DNA from 3 places in the Shewanella sp. SM23 genome. Region 1 is predicted to be linked to each of the others. Evidence: predicted binding sites of a transcription regulator. Region 1 holds the regulator's gene; each other region holds the start of a gene.
What was found. The regulator FliA, encoded in region 1, starts transcription of late flagellar genes. The targets are predictions, from matches to a motif close to CTAAAGNTNNNNNNNNNNNNGCCGATA.

Region 1 (5,880 bases):
GCAACAATAAAATGGCATCATCTTTGTTGGTCGCAATATCTTCAAAACGTTTAGGCAGAAAATCTAATGCACCAGCATCTAAAGCGTCTAACGTTGCTTTAGCGCCATCATGGGTTAAAGAAGAAAACATCAAGATCGGAGTCGGACACTTAGCCATGATCTCACGAACAGCAGTAATACCATCCATGACAGGCATCTCAATATCCATAGTGATAACTTGGGGATTAAGCTCAGCAGCCAACTTCACCGCTTCGGCCCCATTTGAGGCCGTCGCGATAACTTCCAGTTCAGGATCTTGATTGACTATTTCACTAACACGTCGTCTGAAAAAACTTGAGTCATCAACGACTAATACTTTAATGGCCATTCCATTCCTTAGCTTGGAAACTAATTCTTACTTTTCGCATAATGCTTTAGCAATCCAGGAACATCTAAGATCAGTGCAATACCACCATCCGATGTAATTGTCGCACCAGCCATCCCAGGTGTGCCATGTAACATAGCGCCAAGAGGTTTAATAACGACCTCTTCTTGCCCTATTAAGGCATCCACTACAAAACCAATTTGCATCATGCCTAATTGCACGATAACCACATGACCATGCTTTTTATCGCCATGTTTAAAGGTCGTTTTGTTTCTATGTAGCCAGTGTTCCAAATAGAACAAAGGTACGGCCTTATTACGTACTATGACAGTCAGTTGCCCATCAACAATATTAGTTTTTGTGAGATCGAGATGGAAAATCTCATTCACGCTAGATAGAGGTAATGCAAACACTTGTTTAGCGACATCGACCATTAAGGTAGGCATAATCGCCAGTGTTAGCGGTACTTTAATCTCAAGTATCGTTCCCTTACCTTTCATGGAATCAATATGTACAGTGCCATTCAGCTGGGTGATACGAGTTTTTACCACGTCCATCCCAACACCACGGCCTGAAATATCTGAAATCTCAACTTTAGTTGAAAAACCTGGTGCAAAAATCAAATTATAGGCTTCGCTGTCTGTCATCCGCGAAGCAGAATCTTCATCGAGCACACCACGGTTTATGGCAATTTTTTTGAGTTTTTCAGGATCCATGCCTGCGCCATCGTCTTCGATTTTCAGCAGTATATGGTCGCCTTCCTGGCTTGCAGATAAGGTAATCGTTCCCGTTCTTGGCTTACCACTGGCTTCACGCTCGTTTGGCATCTCGATACCATGGTCCACAGAGTTACGCACTAAGTGGACGAGTGGATCGGCAAGCGCTTCAACGAGGTTTTTATCTAAGTCAGTTTCTTCACCGACCATGATCAAATCAATTTCTTTGTTTAGTGTACGAGCAAGATCACGTACCACCCGAGGGAAACGACCAAACACTTTCTTGATCGGTTGCATACGGGTTTTCATCACAGCGCCTTGCAAATCGGCAGTAACGAGATCTAAGTTCGCGAGAGCTTTCGACATCTCCTCATCATCACGGCTGATGCCTAAGCTCACCAATCGATTACGCACTAACACTAACTCACCCACCATATTCATGATCTGGTCGAGTCGTGCAGTATCTACACGTACCGTTGTTTCACCCTGAGGCACATTCGCAGAGCTAGCCTTAGCAGGTGCTTTATCGACAACCGCAATTTCCACCTTAGGTTTTGCAGCAACGACTGGGGCAGGAGCTGGTACTGCGGCTTTTACTGGCGCAGGAGCATGTGGTGCAGCAGTAGGTGCTACAGTCGAAACAGGGGGCGTAGGCGCTTTTACTTCAGCTTTCGCAGGTGCTCCGCCTTTCCCATGGAGTTCATCGAGTAATCGCTCAAACTCATCATCGGTAATTTCATCAGCATCTACAATCGGTTGAGGCGCAGGTGTTGCCACAACCTTAGGCTTAACAGGCACTTCAGCCTCAGCTTTAAATTTACCTGAGCCATGAAGTTCATCCAGTAACGCCTCGAACTCATCATCAGTGATGTCATCACCTGATGTTGAAGGTGTTTTAATTGGTGCAGCAGGCTTGACAGCAACAGGCTCAGATACAAATGTGGTAGCAGCGACCGCTGGTCCCTTTCCTGAACCATGAAGCGCATCCAATAAAGCTTCAAATTCAGCATCATTGATATCATCGATACTTGAAGACGTATTTTCAATGGAAGATGAGTTATCACTTATGTCAGCAGGGATTTCTTGAAGGGTAGGAGTATCAATAATGACTTCAACAACAGGTTCTGGCTCTACAACCTTGACAGAAGCGACTTCAGATGGCAAAGGCGCACCTGAACTGAGCATTTTAAGTCTCGCTAACAAACCTGAGTCGGCGGGATCTTGTTGCTCGCCCTGCTGGGTTTGCGCAAACATGGTATTAATTGCATCAACAGCCTGCAAAATAATATCCATCAACTCTGCGTTAACGCTACGCTTGCCTGTCCGCAATAAATCGAAGGTATTCTCAGCCTCATGACAAACATCAACCATGGGAGTTAAGCTAAGAAAGCCAGCACCACCTTTAACGGTATGAAAACCTCGGAAAATGGCGTTCAGCAAGTTAGTATCATCAGGATTATTTTCAAGCGCAACGAGTTGCTCTTGCAGAAGCTCTAAAATTTCACCGGCTTCGATTAAAAAGTCCTGGAGTATCTCTTCATCTACATCAAAGGCCATCAAATTGACTCCCAGTTAGAAACCCAGACTCGATAGAAGATCATCCACTTCGTCTTGACCCGTTACCACATCTTGACGAAGCTCGGCATTCATTATCGGGCCTTCTGCTTCAATATTATTTTTCTGAGCAATCTGACTTTCAATCATAGGTTGCTCACCAAATACCGTCAGCATAGAAACCAGATTACTTTCTACTTCCATTACTAGATCAATAACACGACGTATTATTTGTCCTGTTAAGTCTTGAAAATCTTGCGCCATCAAAATTTGATTAAGCAATTCACGTAATCGAGTCGAGTCATTTGCACTACGAGACATAAGGTCTTGTACATCGTGACAAAGGCCCTTAAATTCAGTCAGCGCTATCTCGCGTCGCATTAATCTGTCCCAAGATGGCATGACATTTTGAATATTTACGGTCACGGCATTAGCCAAAGGTAAACATTCTTCAACCGCATCCATGGTTTTATTTGCAGCTTGTTCGGTCATGTCAATAACGTAATTTAAACGTTGCTTGGCATCGGGGATCTCTGTATTGGCTAATTCAGCAAGACGATTATCAACTTGAAAATCCATCAGCGCACTATGAAGTTGCCGAGTTAATTTACCTACTTCTTCGAATAATTCTCGTTGCAGTGGAGCAGCAAGCTCCCGAAATAAATCATCTGCCTGACTTTGCTCACCTGCACTTAATAATTCAACTAAATGCTGAGCTTGCTCGAGCGTGATGAGCCCTGATGTTTGTGACTTCATAGCTCATCCTTGCTCAAGCGAGTCGTTCGAATATTTTATCTAACTTCTCTTTCAGCGTTGCAGCGGTAAAAGGCTTAACCACATAACCATTCACTCCCGCTTGAGCGGCAGCAATAATCTGTTCACGTTTTGCTTCAGCAGTTACCATTAATACGGGTAAATGCTTTAGCGAATCATCAGCGCGAATTGCTTTTAACAGATCGATTCCTTGCATACCAGGCATATTCCAATCTGTAACAACAAAATCAAAATCCCCCTTTTGCAACATCGGCAGGGCTGTTGAGCCATCGTCTGCTTCTTGGGTGTTATTAAACCCCAAGTCTCGCAACAAGTTCTTGATGATACGCCTCATTGTCGAAAAATCGTCAACAATGAGAATCTTCATATTCTTGTCCAAGGTTTCCTCCGGTGAGCTGACATTCTGTGCTCGATTAATAATTATACTTATGTCCAGTGCTTGAGTTTAGCTTTCAATCGCAACATTGCCTGACTTAATATCTGGCTAACCCGCGATTCACTGACTTCAAGAATGGCGCCAATCTCTTTTAAATTCAATGCTTCATCGTAGTACAGGGATAACACTAATGCATCTCTTTCAGGCAATAATTTAATTGCCTCAACCAGAGCAGAATGAAATTGGTTCTCAGCTAATGCTTCAAATGAATCATCATCGGACCGATCACTCACTGTAAGTATATCCTGAGATACGCCTAAATCTTCTATCCCTATGATTTTTCCGACAGAAACATCGTTAAGAATATGATGGTACTCATCGAGCGTCATATCAAGTTTTTCTGCAATTTCTGTGTCGCGTGCATCACGGCCCAGTTCTTGCTCTAACTCATCAATAGCGTGTGCAACCTTACGATTGTTACGATGAACGGAACGAGGGACCCAGTCGCCACGACGAATTTCATCTAACATGGCTCCACGTATGCGTATGCCGGCGAAGGTTTCAAATTTCGCACCCTTGCCACCATCAAACTTGGATGATGCTTCTAGTAACCCCATCATCCCAGCTTGGAGTAAATCATCTAACTGCACAGATGCAGGTAGTCTGGCGAGTAAATGATGCGCAATTCTTTTAACCAACGGAGCATACTGTTCAACGATCGACGATTTATTGTCTAAACAAGTATACGCAGCGGCTTTATTCACTCGTTTTTTCCTCTTGAAAATCTGGTCGTTGTACTAAACGCTCAACGAAAAACTCCAAATGCCCACCAGGTTGCTGCGGCACAGGCCAGCTCAAAATTTTATTTGCCAATCCTTGATACGCAATCGCCGCTGGTGATTTAGGATAAGCTTCAACCACCAATTTTTGTTTACGAACAGATTTACGTAAGTTTTCGTCAAATGGAATCGTGGCGACTAATTCAAGTGCGACATCTAAAAATCTGTCGGTCACTTTACTGAGTTTAGCAAATAATTCCATACCTTCGCGTAAACTACGCACCATATTGGCAACTATTTTAAAACGGAACACACCATGCTCACGGCTGAGAATTTTAATCAGGGCGTAGGCATCGGTAATCGAAGTGGGTTCATCACAAACAACGACTAACACATCCTGCGAAGCACGTGAGAAACTGAGCACCATATCTGAGATCCCAGCCGCAGTATCTACGACTAGAATATCAAACTGAGTCCGCATCTCACTAAATGCACGGATTAATCCAGCATGTTGCGCAGGGCTTAATTCCACCATCCCCTGTGTTCCTGAGGTGGCAGGTACTATGCCTATCCCCTTAGGACCACGCACGATAATATCGTCAAGCTCTGCATCACCAGAGAGAACATGAGAGAGGTTACGCTCGGCACGAATACCCAGCATGACGTCGACGTTTGCTAAGCCAAGGTCAGCGTCAAGTACCAAGACACGCTTGCCTTTTTCGGCTAATGCCACAGCAGTATTAATAGAAACGCTGGTTTTACCCACGCCTCCTTTACCACCAGTGACCGCGATTACTTTCACTTTTTCGTTATAGGGTTGATTCATCATACGTAAACCACTTGCTTGATCCAGGGTCATAAATCTACTCAAATGCACAGGCCATATTATCTGACCACGCTGTGTCTTGTAATGATTGTTGTTCTGTACTATCTAACGCTGCGAGTGCCTGCTGGGCTAAATCTAGGGTATCCGCAACTTTCATATCTTCAGGAACTCTTTGTCCATCAGTAATATAACTTAATGGTAATCCGTTTTGGATCAACACACTTAATGCCCCTGCTAACGACACAGATTCATCGAGTTTTGTGAGAACGACACCAGATAGGGGAATGCGTTTAAAATGATTGACTGCATCTTGCAGCACACGGCGCTGCCCTGTCGCAGACAGTACCAGATAACTGCGGATAGGTATCCTGCTATTTGCAGTTAAATTATCAAGTTGCTGGTAAAGGCGCATATCTCGCTGTCCCATGCCAGCCGTATCTATCAATACTAGCTTGCGATTCCTAAACTGATAGAGAATTTGCTCTAATTCA
Region 2 (5,880 bases), on a different contig from region 1:
ACTGTTTTAGCGAGTTCGGCCGCTGGAATATCTAACTGTTTAGCCAGATCTTCAATTGTTTTGCCTTCTTTAACAATGTTCAGGTGCACATAGCCTTCGATGGCTTTTAAGCTCTTACGGATAGAGTCATCGAATACCAAATAAGCACTTTCGCCTTTTTGTTGCAGAATCGCGGCAGACGCTTTGTCACGGGTGGTGATTTCGTTCATAAAGCGGTTACCTTCACGGTTAACCACGATCGCACCGTTACCACGTACCGCTTCGGTGATCATCACGCCACCAGCAGGTGAATAAGTTGGGTGAGCTTGAATAAACTCTAAGTCGCGAGTTGCAGCACCCGCTTGCAATGCCACGTCTAAGCCATCACCTGTTGCACCTGGGTGGTTAGTCGCTTTAAAGCCTTTTAACTTAGGATCATATTTAGCTACACGATCGTTATTTTTCGCAAAACCACCCGCTGCGATAACGACAGCGTCAGCTTTGACCACGTAATAACCTGTGTATTCACCCTTCACCAATACGCCGGTAATTTTACCGCTCGCATCTTCAAGAATACGTACTACACGGCTGTTTAAGCGGATGTCAGTACCACGTTTCACTGCATTGTCCCATAGAACTTGTGCTACGTGTGCACCCACGCCAGCGCCGCCTGTTGGACGGTGACTACGGTTAACACTTGCGCCACCCATACGACCTACGTCAGTCATATCGGCACCCATAGAGGTTAACCAATCGATAGAGTCTGATGAGTTGTTGGCTAAGGTTTTGACTAATTCAGGATCGTTAATATTGCGACCACCTTTCATGGTGTCGTCGATCATGATTTGTTTCTTGTCTGCGATACCTAGTTTAGCCTGTGGCTTAGTTTCTGCAGCGTTCATACCGCCAGCAGCAAGTTTAGTGTTTCCGCCTGGGATAGGTTCTTTTTCAAGCAGGATAACTTTAGCGCCTGCATCACGGGCTGAAACGGCTGCAGCAAGACCTGCACCACCTGAACCTATGATCACGACATCAGTGGTTTCTTTTGCACCAGCGGCAATGGCTTTATCTTGAGCAGCTTTGTCGGCATCAACAGGCACAAACTTACGTTCCCACTTACCACCGTAAGGCATATCGAAGCCGAAGCTGTGACAAGCATCGCAATAGGTGACTGATTTTTCATGACCTTTATGGCAGCTAGTACAAGCAATTTCGCCAATTAGGTGAGATTTATGGGGTGATACTTTATCTTTAGGTGCAGCGGCGGCCAGTTCTTTTAAATCACCGTGGCAGCTAACACACTGAGCATTTTCATGGGTAAGGTTGTCGTTGGTGACGCCACCTTTGTCTGATACGTGGCAGCTGTCGCAGCTACCCATTTCACCGTGAAAATCGGCTAGCACTTCTGGTGCTGCATAGGCAGTACCTGCCATAGCGCCAGAGATCAGCATGGCTAGTGCTGTTTTTTGAATCTTTCTTGTGAACATGATAGTTCCTCTGCCGTACATTCATCTACTTAATAAGGGTTATTCATCGTGGCGTGATATTTATTTTTTACGCAGCTCACGCACTGTTAGAGCATTCTCCATTTGCAAATTTAGCACTATCTAAAGAGGTATATGTATGTTCAGATCACATAACCTTTGTTACAGCGAAAATAACATATTTAAAATGTGCAATCGGATGGGAAATATTAATGAAGTTGAGACTAATCACTGCTTCAATACGGTATAACATGCGTGAGTTAACATATTGAATGGATTGATTTTAACTTTATAAAATAAAAAAGGCATAAATTATGGCTTTGGTGGTGTGTTTTATCTATTTGTATTTTATAGATATTATAATTTAATCTTGTATATTGAGGAGATGGCTTACTTATTTTTATATATTCTATAAATAATGTTATTTCAAAAGCCTTTATTGTATAAAATTATATTATCATTTTAATTAAATGTTACGCAATTGATTCTTAAGGGGTTGTAATGCACAAACAAGGCATATCAGAAAAACGTTTTTGGTTTCAACGTTTGAGTAAAACCAGTTTAAGGGCATTACATATTTTAGGGATCGTTGGTGTCGGTGGTGGTATTTTATTAGATGTCAATAAAGTGCAATGGTTGAGTTATTGGTATCTCGCGATGACGACGGGCAGCATATTAATGTTGTGGGAAATCGCACGGGATTGGCGCTGGCTGATCCAGCTTAAGGGAGTGTTAACTTTAGTAAAAATAGGCTTGCTTGGCCTGTTTGTGCCGCTGGCTCATTACAAACCTGAGCTGTTAATCGTGATACTTTTTTTGTCAGTGATCGTGTCCCATGGCCCTGCAGGGCTCAGGCATTATTCTATTGTGCATCGTCGGCAAATTGACTCGAAAAAAGAAATTAAGGGCTAATTGATATGTCTGTAACCCATACGTCAACTTTAACGCCTGCTGCGTTAATCACAGAGTTCGCTTGGCCTAATCCATCTGTGTCTAACTTAGACTTGAGTTGCTTCGATGGACTTAAGGTGCTCGATCTCGCTTGCGGTTCTGGGCGTAATGGTTTGTGGTTTTTAGCGCAAGGGGCTGAAGTGACTTTTATCGATCGAGATTTGTCAGCCATGTCACACATTGATCAGGCTAATGCTTACAAATTACAAAGGGATTTAGAAGCAGAGGCAGGACCATTATTGCCGGTTGAAGAGTACGATATTGTCTTAGTATTTAATTATCTGCATCGCCCATTACTGCCACAAATTGCTAAGGCGGTTAAGAGCACAGGCCTTATTGTTTATGAAACCTTTACAATGCAACAGGCGCAGATAGGTCGGCCACGCAACCCAGATTTCTTACTTACTGAAAATGAACTCAAATCAGTGTTTGCTAACTGGCAATCTTTACATTACTTTGAAGGTCGATTATGTGATCCGCAGTCCACTCAAAGCAGTTATAAAGCCCAGTTGATTGCGCGAAAACCTACAACGTAAATTTATTGATTGAGACTCAGAGGTCGTAGGATGTTTCCCTATCCAGAGCAATATCGCATTGCAACGCCGCCGTTGACGACCGCCTTTATGGTGGCGTGGGCTTTATTCAGTCACAGCTTATTTTCCGATGCAAATCCTGTCGCACTCTATCCGTTGTTAGCGCTATTTCCCTTGGTGATTGGATTACACTTATATTTGATTTTGTTAGCAAAAGGAATGGGGCGACTCGATCAGTGTTTCTATGCCTTAGTGCATATCCCACTGGCGTTTGTGGTGTGGACATTCACTATTATGCACGTGAATGGTAACGCTTTTTCTTAAATTCGCCTGACGTTTTAGAGAAAATAACAAAAAAAAGCGCCCTGATAATCAGAGCGCTTTTTTTGATTTTGTATTGCTAACAATTAGGCCGTGGTGTTGATGTTGTGGCCTGCATTGCCTACGGGTTTTGGCGCCGCAGCTGCAATTAAATCTACCGCGATTTGACCTTCGGCTTTTTGCTGCTCTTTGGCTAACTGAGCAACCTTAACGCCAATTGCACCATTTTCTAGATTCGGTGCGATAGCTTGTGTATTCAGTGAAATGGACATAACTAACCTCAATTGTAAGCTGGATCCCTTTATCGGCAAACCCACGGTTAACTTTAGTCGTTACATATGAATTTGCCAATCCTATCGTACTATCTATTTTTGCATGTTAATTTTTAATGCTTTAAATGATTTTAATATGTTGAGTTAGTTCGCGTAAACTTGCTAACATATTTTTAGTTTAAGTATTTTTGTAAAAAGTCAAGCATCTCAGTGTATAATTCTTTGCGGTTTTCTTCGTTATAGAATCCATGCCCTTCTGTTTTTTTCCATAACCATTTCGGTTCATTTCCTGTTTTTACTAGGGCATCTCGCATCACATGAGCGTTTTCATAATGTGCCTGCTCATCACGGCCGCCATGCACAATGAATACTCCGGCTTTAATTTTGCTTGCATTATAGGCGGGAGAATGTTTTTTCATTGTTTCTTCTGAACCCCCAAAAGCTTGTTCCATATAGCGTTTACCCCAACCCAATCGTTCAGCTACATTGCCTTTATTGAACATGAGTGGTAGATCGTATACCCCAACATATCCAATTGCGCACTTATAAAGGTCGGGTTCTTTAACCACACCCATGAGAGCGGCATATCCGCCGTAACTTGATCCGGAGATACAAATTTTATCCTTATTAGCGAAGCCTTCTTTAATTGCCCATAGTGTTGCATCGGTCAGGTCATCTTGCATTGCACCACCCCATTGTCCGTAACCACTATCTTCAAACTCACGTCCATATCCGCCAGAACCTCGAAAATTTACCTGAAGTACACTGTATCCTGCACTCGCATATACCTGTACTTCATCATCAAAAAACCAATAGTCACGAGGACCATGTGGGCCACCATGTGGATGGATAATTAAAGGCAAATTTTCAGCTTTGGCACCCAGTGGTATGGTTAAATAACCATGAATTGTTAAGCCATCACGAGTAACAAAATTTATCGGAGTTTTATGAGACATTTTTTGCTCATCTATCCAAGGGCGAGAGGCTGTGAGGAAAGACACTTTTTTAGTCTCTCTATCGTAAAGATAAAATTTACCTGGATTAACATCGGAGTAACTTTCAATCACCCAGCTTTTGTTATCAGCTGTCTTAGAGGTAATATGTAAATAATCATTTGGAAATGCTCGTTGTAGCCCGCGATACTCTTTGGCTAGTTCTGAATTTTCATCAAAAAATATAACTTCAGGTCTTCCATTATGAATAATGGCCCCTACCACTTCTTTTATACGTTTACCTGTTTCAGATGTATATACATTTATAAATGGTTGAGCATCAACTATATCATTTCGGTACATTAACTCTCGTTCACCTGTACTTAACTTGATTCTATATATGCCTAAAGTACTTTTCTCTATGTTATCAGAGGTAAATATGAACTGGTTATCTGCACTAAATCCAATAACATTACTGGACCCTGTCGAGCTGGTTCTAACCATATTTGACAACGATAAAGCTTTCCATGCATTTTGATCAACATTGCTTTCTCGAATATAGGTAATTATTTCTCCAGCACCCTCCGATTTTAACAGTCCTTTTCTTTCAGTTTTCATGGACTGGCTCACTCGCCATTGATCATTATTATCTAAAAAAATCGATGCATTTTCAAATTTAGCTTTTTCAATTAATTGACGTTTCCCAGTATAGATATTCACTTTATAAAGGTTAGAGTATTGTTTTTTTTCTAAATTAGACGATATCAAAATGTTATCGCGTTCATCCATTAGTAGGCTCTCAACCTGCGCACCTGAGTAATCTTTATTCCTCACTCCAAATAATTGTATTTTACTTGAACAGTCTGCATTGCCTGAAAATAGCTCACCAGTCAAAAATGGAGTCGCATACTGTCCTGATTGGGTTGAGATTGTCATTACTACTCGTTCTTCATTTGCCCACCAAAACTCCATGACTGACTCTTCTTCACCAAAAAAAAAGTTACAAACTACTTTTTGATTGCTTTTATTGATAATCGCTAATCTTTTATGATTTTTATACGGATAAGTCGCGGCTAAGAAATCACCTTTAGGAGATATTTTAATCGCATTAAACATACTGTGCTTGGCGAGATCGTGTGCGTTTGTCGCGGCTGATGCATTAAGCCCACTTCCTAATATTAAACCAAGAAAAATCAGTATTTTTGTCATGTTAGTCATATGGATCTCCATCGATAGAATCTATTTCTACTTACTTCGTTTGATAACTGGCAGTACTCTCGCGCAATTACATTGACAGACGAACAGAGCATTACTCATTAATCAGCTGTTTGAACTGTTACGTCTCAACAGCTTACTATAACTTCATTTGTTTTTTTTGCCTTAAAACACACTTAATGGCAACATTTTT
Region 3 (5,880 bases), on a different contig from region 1:
TAATCGACGTGCCTGAATGGCCAACGCTGAAAGTGTCGTATTCACTTTCTTCACGCCATGGGAAAGGATGTAAGCCATCTTTTTGCCGAATGGTGTGCATCTTGTCACGTCGACCCGTGAGAATTTTATGGGGGTAGGCTTGATGGCCTACGTCCCAGATCAGTCGATCAAAGGGGGTATTGTAGACATAGTGCAGTGCCACAGTGAGTTCTACTGTGCCGAGCCCAGAGGCAAAATGTCCGCTGGACATGCCAACAGACTTAAGAAGGAACTCGCGCAGTTCATCGGCTACTTGTGGTAAAAGTGCCTGAGGAAGCTGGCGGAGCTCATTGGGGGTGTTGGCCTGCGCCAACACGGGAAACTGAGAAATGTCCAAACTCATAGCGAGATACTTCGACTCTTATTATATTCTTCGCTCAATGATATAGCGGGCGAAGTCTGCAATTAACTGGCTATTGTATGGCAATTTAGCCAGCGCTGATAGTGCCTCTTGGATCAGTTGTTTGGCGGTGTCTTGTGCACCTTGTAGTCCAAGTAGTTGTGGAAACGTACTCTTATTCGATTCAGTATCAGAGCCTTGCGGTTTACCTAGCTCTTCGGTGGTGGCTACGATGTCAAGGATATCGTCTTGTACTTGGAAGGCGAGTCCGACCGCACGAGCAAAATCCATCATAGCAGCATACTGATCTTTTGGCGCGTTTGCGGCGATCAAAGCTAACTCAACGGCGCAGCTGATAAGGGCGCCGGTTTTCATATTATGTAGCTGAGTTAATGCTTTAAGATCAATATGTTTATCGGTCGAGGCTAAGTCTATCGCTTGGCCTCCACACATACCACGATAACCTGAGGCTTTGGCTAATACTCTTACCATAGCAATATGTTGTTCGCTGCTGATCCCTGCTACGGCTTCGGTGACAATTTCAAAGGCTAAGGTTTGCAGAGCATCCCCCGCTAAAATGGCCGTCGCTTCATCAAAGGCAATATGCACAGTCGGCTGGCCACGGCGGAGCTCGTCATCGTCCATGGCGGGTAAATCGTCGTGGATTAATGAATAAGCATGGATACATTCAATGGCTGCGGCGCAAGCATCTAACTTTTCGAGTTCGACCCCAAACATGCGTCCTACACTGTATACGAGGAACGGTCGAATGCGCTTCCCTCCCAATAAGGCACCGTAAGTCATAGCGGCTTTTAATTGGGGAGCGGTATCTTCAAGCGTACTAAAACGCTGTTTTAATTGATCATCAACTCGTTGTTGATATTCTTGAATGGTACTGACTAACACGCTTATTCGCCCTCAACGGCATAGGGGGATAGGGGCGCATTTTCGTCTTGTTTCAGTAAAATGGCCACTTTTTGTTGGGCTTGTTCGAGTTTTGCTTGGCTATTTCGAACGAGATTGATGCCACGTTCAAATTGTTTTAACGCGTCATCGAGGGAGATATCGCCTTGTTCTAGATCGGCAACGATGCGTTCAAGTTCGCCAAGGGATTCTTCAAAACTAAGATTTTCGGGTTTCTTCGCCACGTTCAGGTTTCCTTTGATTTAGCGGACACAAGGTATATCAGGGCGGCGTAAGGGTCAAATTCAGACTAAAGATATTTGCTCAATAGCACGCTTTGTTACTGAAATTTTTCCAGAAAATATAAATTGTCGCTAAACTTGCTTAGTGTGTGTCCGATAACTGACAATAGTATCATCATTTGTATGGTAATTTTTAACTGGATAAACAAGGCTCGTATGTGTGTCGGTGAGATTATCTTATTCGGTAGAATAACTGAGTGTTCTTGCTTACCCAGAGTAAGTATTATGTCGTTTATTACGAAAATTGAGGAGCCGTTGTGGATTTAGCAACAATAATCGGAATTGTGGGAGCCTTTGGTTTTATTCTCGGCGCTATGGTGACCAGTGGCGGCTTGATGATTTTCGTTGATGTGCCCTCGATCCTGATTGTGTTCGGTGGGTCCTTCTTCGTGGTAATGATGAAGTTCACTCTTAAACAGTTTTTTAGTGCCGTTAAAATTGCTTTGAAAGCCTTTGTATTTAAGATTGATAAACCAGAAGATTTGATTGAGCAGTCCGTGACGATGGCGGATGCCGCCCGTAAAGGGGGGTTTTTGGCATTAGAAGAAGCGCAAATTACCAATACTTTTATGCAAAAGGCTGTTGATATGTTGGTCGACGGTCACGATGGTGAAGTGGTGCGTGCAGCCCTAGAGAAGGATATCGCTCTAACGGAAGAACGTCATCGGACGGGGATTGGCATATTTAGAGCCTTTGGCGATGTTGGCCCAGCGATGGGCATGATAGGTACGCTTGTGGGTCTTGTGGCCATGCTATCTAACATGTCAGATCCTAAATCTATTGGTCCCTCGATGGCCGTTGCTTTGTTAACCACATTATACGGCGCTATGGTCGCTAACATGGTTTGCTTGCCTATCGCGGATAAGCTAACAATTAGGATGGGAGAAGAAATGCTTAACCGTAATCTTATTATGGATGCGGTATTGGCGATTCAAGACGGACAAAACCCTAGGGTGATTGAAGGCTTCTTGAAAAATTATCTGGCTGAGAAAAATCGCAAAATAGATACAACGGACGGAGAGTAGCCAATGGCTAAGGCTAAGTGCAACTGTCCACCGCCCGGAGCACCTATGTGGCTTGCAACATTTGCCGACTTGATGTCGCTGTTGATGTGTTTCTTCGTATTGTTATTGTCATTTTCTGAAATGGACGTGATGAAGTTTAAACAGATCGCGGGCTCAATGAAGTATGCCTTTGGTGTGCAAAATAAGGTGGAAGTTAAAGACATCCCGAAAGGGACTTCTGTCATTGCCTTAGAATTTAGACCAGGTCGCCCCGATCCGACTCCGATTGAAATCATTAACCAGCAAACGAATGAAATGACTGAACCTGTATTGGATTTCCAAGCGGGTGAAGACGATAGTGCGGGAGGCGTGCAGCAGCAAAATGGTTCTCAGCGGGGTGGCGAAGCGAGTGCTACGGCGCAAGAAGTGGCCGATGCGGTTAAAGCGGAAGCGGCAGCGGCGCAAGAAAAGATCAATCAGCAAGTGAAGAAGATGGCGCAGGAGCTCAATAAAGAGATCACCGATGGAGCGATTGAAATTGAGTCATTAGGTCAGCAGATTATTATTCGTATACGTGAGAAGGGTTCATTTGCTTCTGGCTCAGGTTTCCTGCAGCCTCGATTTAAACCTGTGGTACGCTCAGTCGGCGAATTGTTAAAAGATGTGCCAGGTGTCATCACAGTGTCAGGTTACACGGATGATATGCAAATAAGCGATGAGCTCTATAGTTCTAATTGGGATTTATCCAGCAAACGTGCCGTGGCAGTGGCCCATGAGTTAGTACAGGTCAGCGGCTTTGATTCTAATCGAATGAAAGTGGTTGGTATGGCGTCTAACAATCCGATTGTGCCTAACGATTCTCCGGAAAATCGTGCCCGTAACCGCAGGGTTGAAATTGCTATTGAGCAAGGTAAAGCTAAGGAGTCTGAAGAAATTCAGATAGGTAATTCGCCTTAAGTGTTTAGATACTCTCCCAATCTAAAGCCGCAATAATCTTGCGGCTTTTTTATTGAGCTAATATGGACTTTTCCCTTTTTAGTTAACGTGTTATGCATCAAATTTCTGTGGTTGATTTAAATCCATTTGGGCTTTACGTTAATCACATTGAGTGTGTAATCCCTAAGTTTCCTTAACTATCCCTCAACGACTTATTGTTAATGATTCATCTCAAATCACTTATTTTAAGCAGGGAAATTCAAACCATTCGAATAGGCTTTAGTGACATTATTTCAGCCTAATTAGCTGCCGTGATTTAGTCATTAATACGCAATGAATACGCAATGAATACGCCATAAATGTGGCCTGTGTAGCTGTTGGCTATGTGCGCTGAAACTCGCCTTTTTAGGTTGCTTGGGTATATAATCCCCCGATTATTCTTTTAACCAATTTTGCTGTTTTAAAATTGCCCGCGGAAATCCCATGAAGTTTATTGTAAAGCTGTATCCAGAAATCATGATGAAGAGCAAGCCTGTACGCATGCGCTTCACCAAAATGCTCGAAACTAACATCCGTAATGTGCTTAAAAAAGTTGACGAAGATGCAAAAGTGCAGCGTCAATGGGACCGCATTATGGTGATGGTACCAAAGGATAAGCCAGAATTGGCCCAAGCTTTCGGTGAGCGTCTGGCGTGTATTCCTGGCATTGCACACGTAGTGCAAGTGGATGAGTACAGCTTTGAATCTGTTGATGATATTTATCAGCAAGTCTTGCCTGTTTACCGTGACCAACTCGCGGGTAAAACCTTCTGCGTGCGAGTAAAGCGTACTGGCGATCATGATTTTAATTCTATTGAAGTTGAGCGTTATGTCGGTGGTGGCTTAAACCAGTTTACTGATGCGCTGGGCGTGCGTTTAAAGAATCCGGACATTACCGTTAATTTAGAGATTGAGCGCGATAACCTTTATATGGTGACTAAGCGTATTGAAGGCCTAGGCGGTTTTCCGATGGCAACACAGGAAGATGTATTGTCCTTGATTTCGGGTGGTTTTGACTCTGGCGTTTCTAGCTATCAATTTATCAAAAAAGGCGCTCGTACCCACTACTGCTTCTTCAATCTGGGCGGCGCACAGCATGAAATTGGTGTTAAACAAGTGGCTTACCATTTGTGGAAAACCTACGGTGAATCCCATAAAGTGAAGTTTATCTCTGTGCCTTTTGAGCCTGTGGTTGCTGAGATTTTAGAGCGTATCGATAACGGTCAAATGGGCGTTGTATTGAAACGCATGATGATGCGTACCGCGGCGCGTATCGCCGAGCGTATGGGCATTCAAGCCTTAGTTACCGGTGAAAGTTTAGGCCAAGTGTCTAGCCAGACCCTGACCAACTTAAACGTCATCGACCGTTGTACTGAGTTATTGATTCTACGTCCCTTAATCGCCATGGATAAGCAAGACATTATCAACGAGAGCCGTAAAATCGGCACCGAAGATTTTGCTAAATCAATGCCTGAATATTGCGGCGTAATTTCGCAAAAGCCAACGGTAAAAGCGGTATTAGCTAAGGTTGAAGCGGAAGAGAAAAAGTTCTCTGAGGATTTGATCGATCAGATCATCGCCCAATCTGTCACTATCGATATCAGGGAGATCGCAGAACAAATGGATACTCGGATTACTGAGACTGAAACGGTTGCCAGTATCGATACCAACCAAGTGGTCATTGATATTCGTGCCCCTGAAGAAGAGGAAAGTAAACCGCTGCAAATTGAAGGTATTGAGATAAAGCGCATCCCATTCTTCAAGTTAGCGACTCAGTTTGCCGATCTCGATAAGCAAAAGACTTATTTGCTTTATTGTGAGCGTGGGGTGATGAGTAAATTGCAGGCATTGTATTTAATCGAGCAAGGCTACACGAACGTGAAAGTGTATCGTCCATAAGTCGGGCGAAAACCTGCCCATTGCCGTATATCGTCAGTGGGATTGATTTGCTATTTAAGTACAAAAAAGCCGCATATTAATGCGGCTTTTTCTTTGCTCTTACTGAGCGCGACCTGAGTTTCAGTGTCGTTTAGGTTATTCGGCTTTAACGACTTGCTGATGAGATGCGACATCGTCTGTGGCAATCAGCAGAGTGGCTTCTTGTAGCACTTCTTGGTGCATTTTATTCATTGCAGCGGTTAAATCTGCAGTGATATTGGCTTGCAAGTCGCTTGTGTCAATGACGATTTCGTCAACGAGTACATTTGCACTGGCATTGAAGCTGAGTGCTGAGACTAATATTAACGCAAACGCCGATTTTAAATTGAACATAGTCGCCTCCGGGCTGACAAATTAACGCTGTCAGACATTCCCATCA

Region 2: the regulator FliA is predicted to act here: its motif matches at 3,571-3,597, upstream of L5L98_RS21210 (cytoplasmic protein).
Region 3: the regulator FliA is predicted to act here: its motif matches at 1,657-1,683, upstream of pomA (flagellar motor protein PomA).

Annotation. Positions count from the first base shown of each region.
Region 1 is NZ_JAKKRM010000003.1:301,980-307,859, forward strand. It holds gene L5L98_RS06070 (chemotaxis response regulator protein-glutamate methylesterase) at 1-367, opposite strand, end outside; gene L5L98_RS06075 (chemotaxis protein CheA) at 388-2,637, opposite strand; gene L5L98_RS06080 (protein phosphatase CheZ) at 2,653-3,390, opposite strand; gene cheY (chemotaxis response regulator CheY) at 3,404-3,787, opposite strand; gene L5L98_RS06090 (RNA polymerase sigma factor FliA) at 3,835-4,548, opposite strand; gene L5L98_RS06095 (MinD/ParA family protein) at 4,541-5,422, opposite strand; gene flhF (flagellar biosynthesis protein FlhF) at 5,427-5,880, opposite strand, start outside.
Region 2 is NZ_JAKKRM010000029.1:3,745-9,624, forward strand. It holds gene fccA (fumarate reductase flavoprotein subunit FccA) at 1-1,466, opposite strand, end outside; gene L5L98_RS21195 (hypothetical protein) at 1,965-2,375, shown strand; gene L5L98_RS21200 (class I SAM-dependent methyltransferase) at 2,381-2,950, shown strand; gene L5L98_RS21205 (hypothetical protein) at 2,981-3,271, shown strand; gene L5L98_RS21210 (cytoplasmic protein) at 3,355-3,540, opposite strand; gene L5L98_RS21215 (alpha/beta hydrolase family protein) at 3,714-5,690, opposite strand.
Region 3 is NZ_JAKKRM010000006.1:40,365-46,244, reverse strand. It holds gene dxs (1-deoxy-D-xylulose-5-phosphate synthase) at 1-382, opposite strand, end outside; gene ispA ((2E,6E)-farnesyl diphosphate synthase) at 404-1,285, opposite strand; gene xseB (exodeoxyribonuclease VII small subunit) at 1,288-1,527, opposite strand; gene pomA (flagellar motor protein PomA) at 1,842-2,609, shown strand; gene L5L98_RS09720 (flagellar motor protein MotB) at 2,613-3,545, shown strand; gene thiI (tRNA uracil 4-sulfurtransferase ThiI) at 4,008-5,462, shown strand; gene L5L98_RS09710 (hypothetical protein) at 5,598-5,834, opposite strand.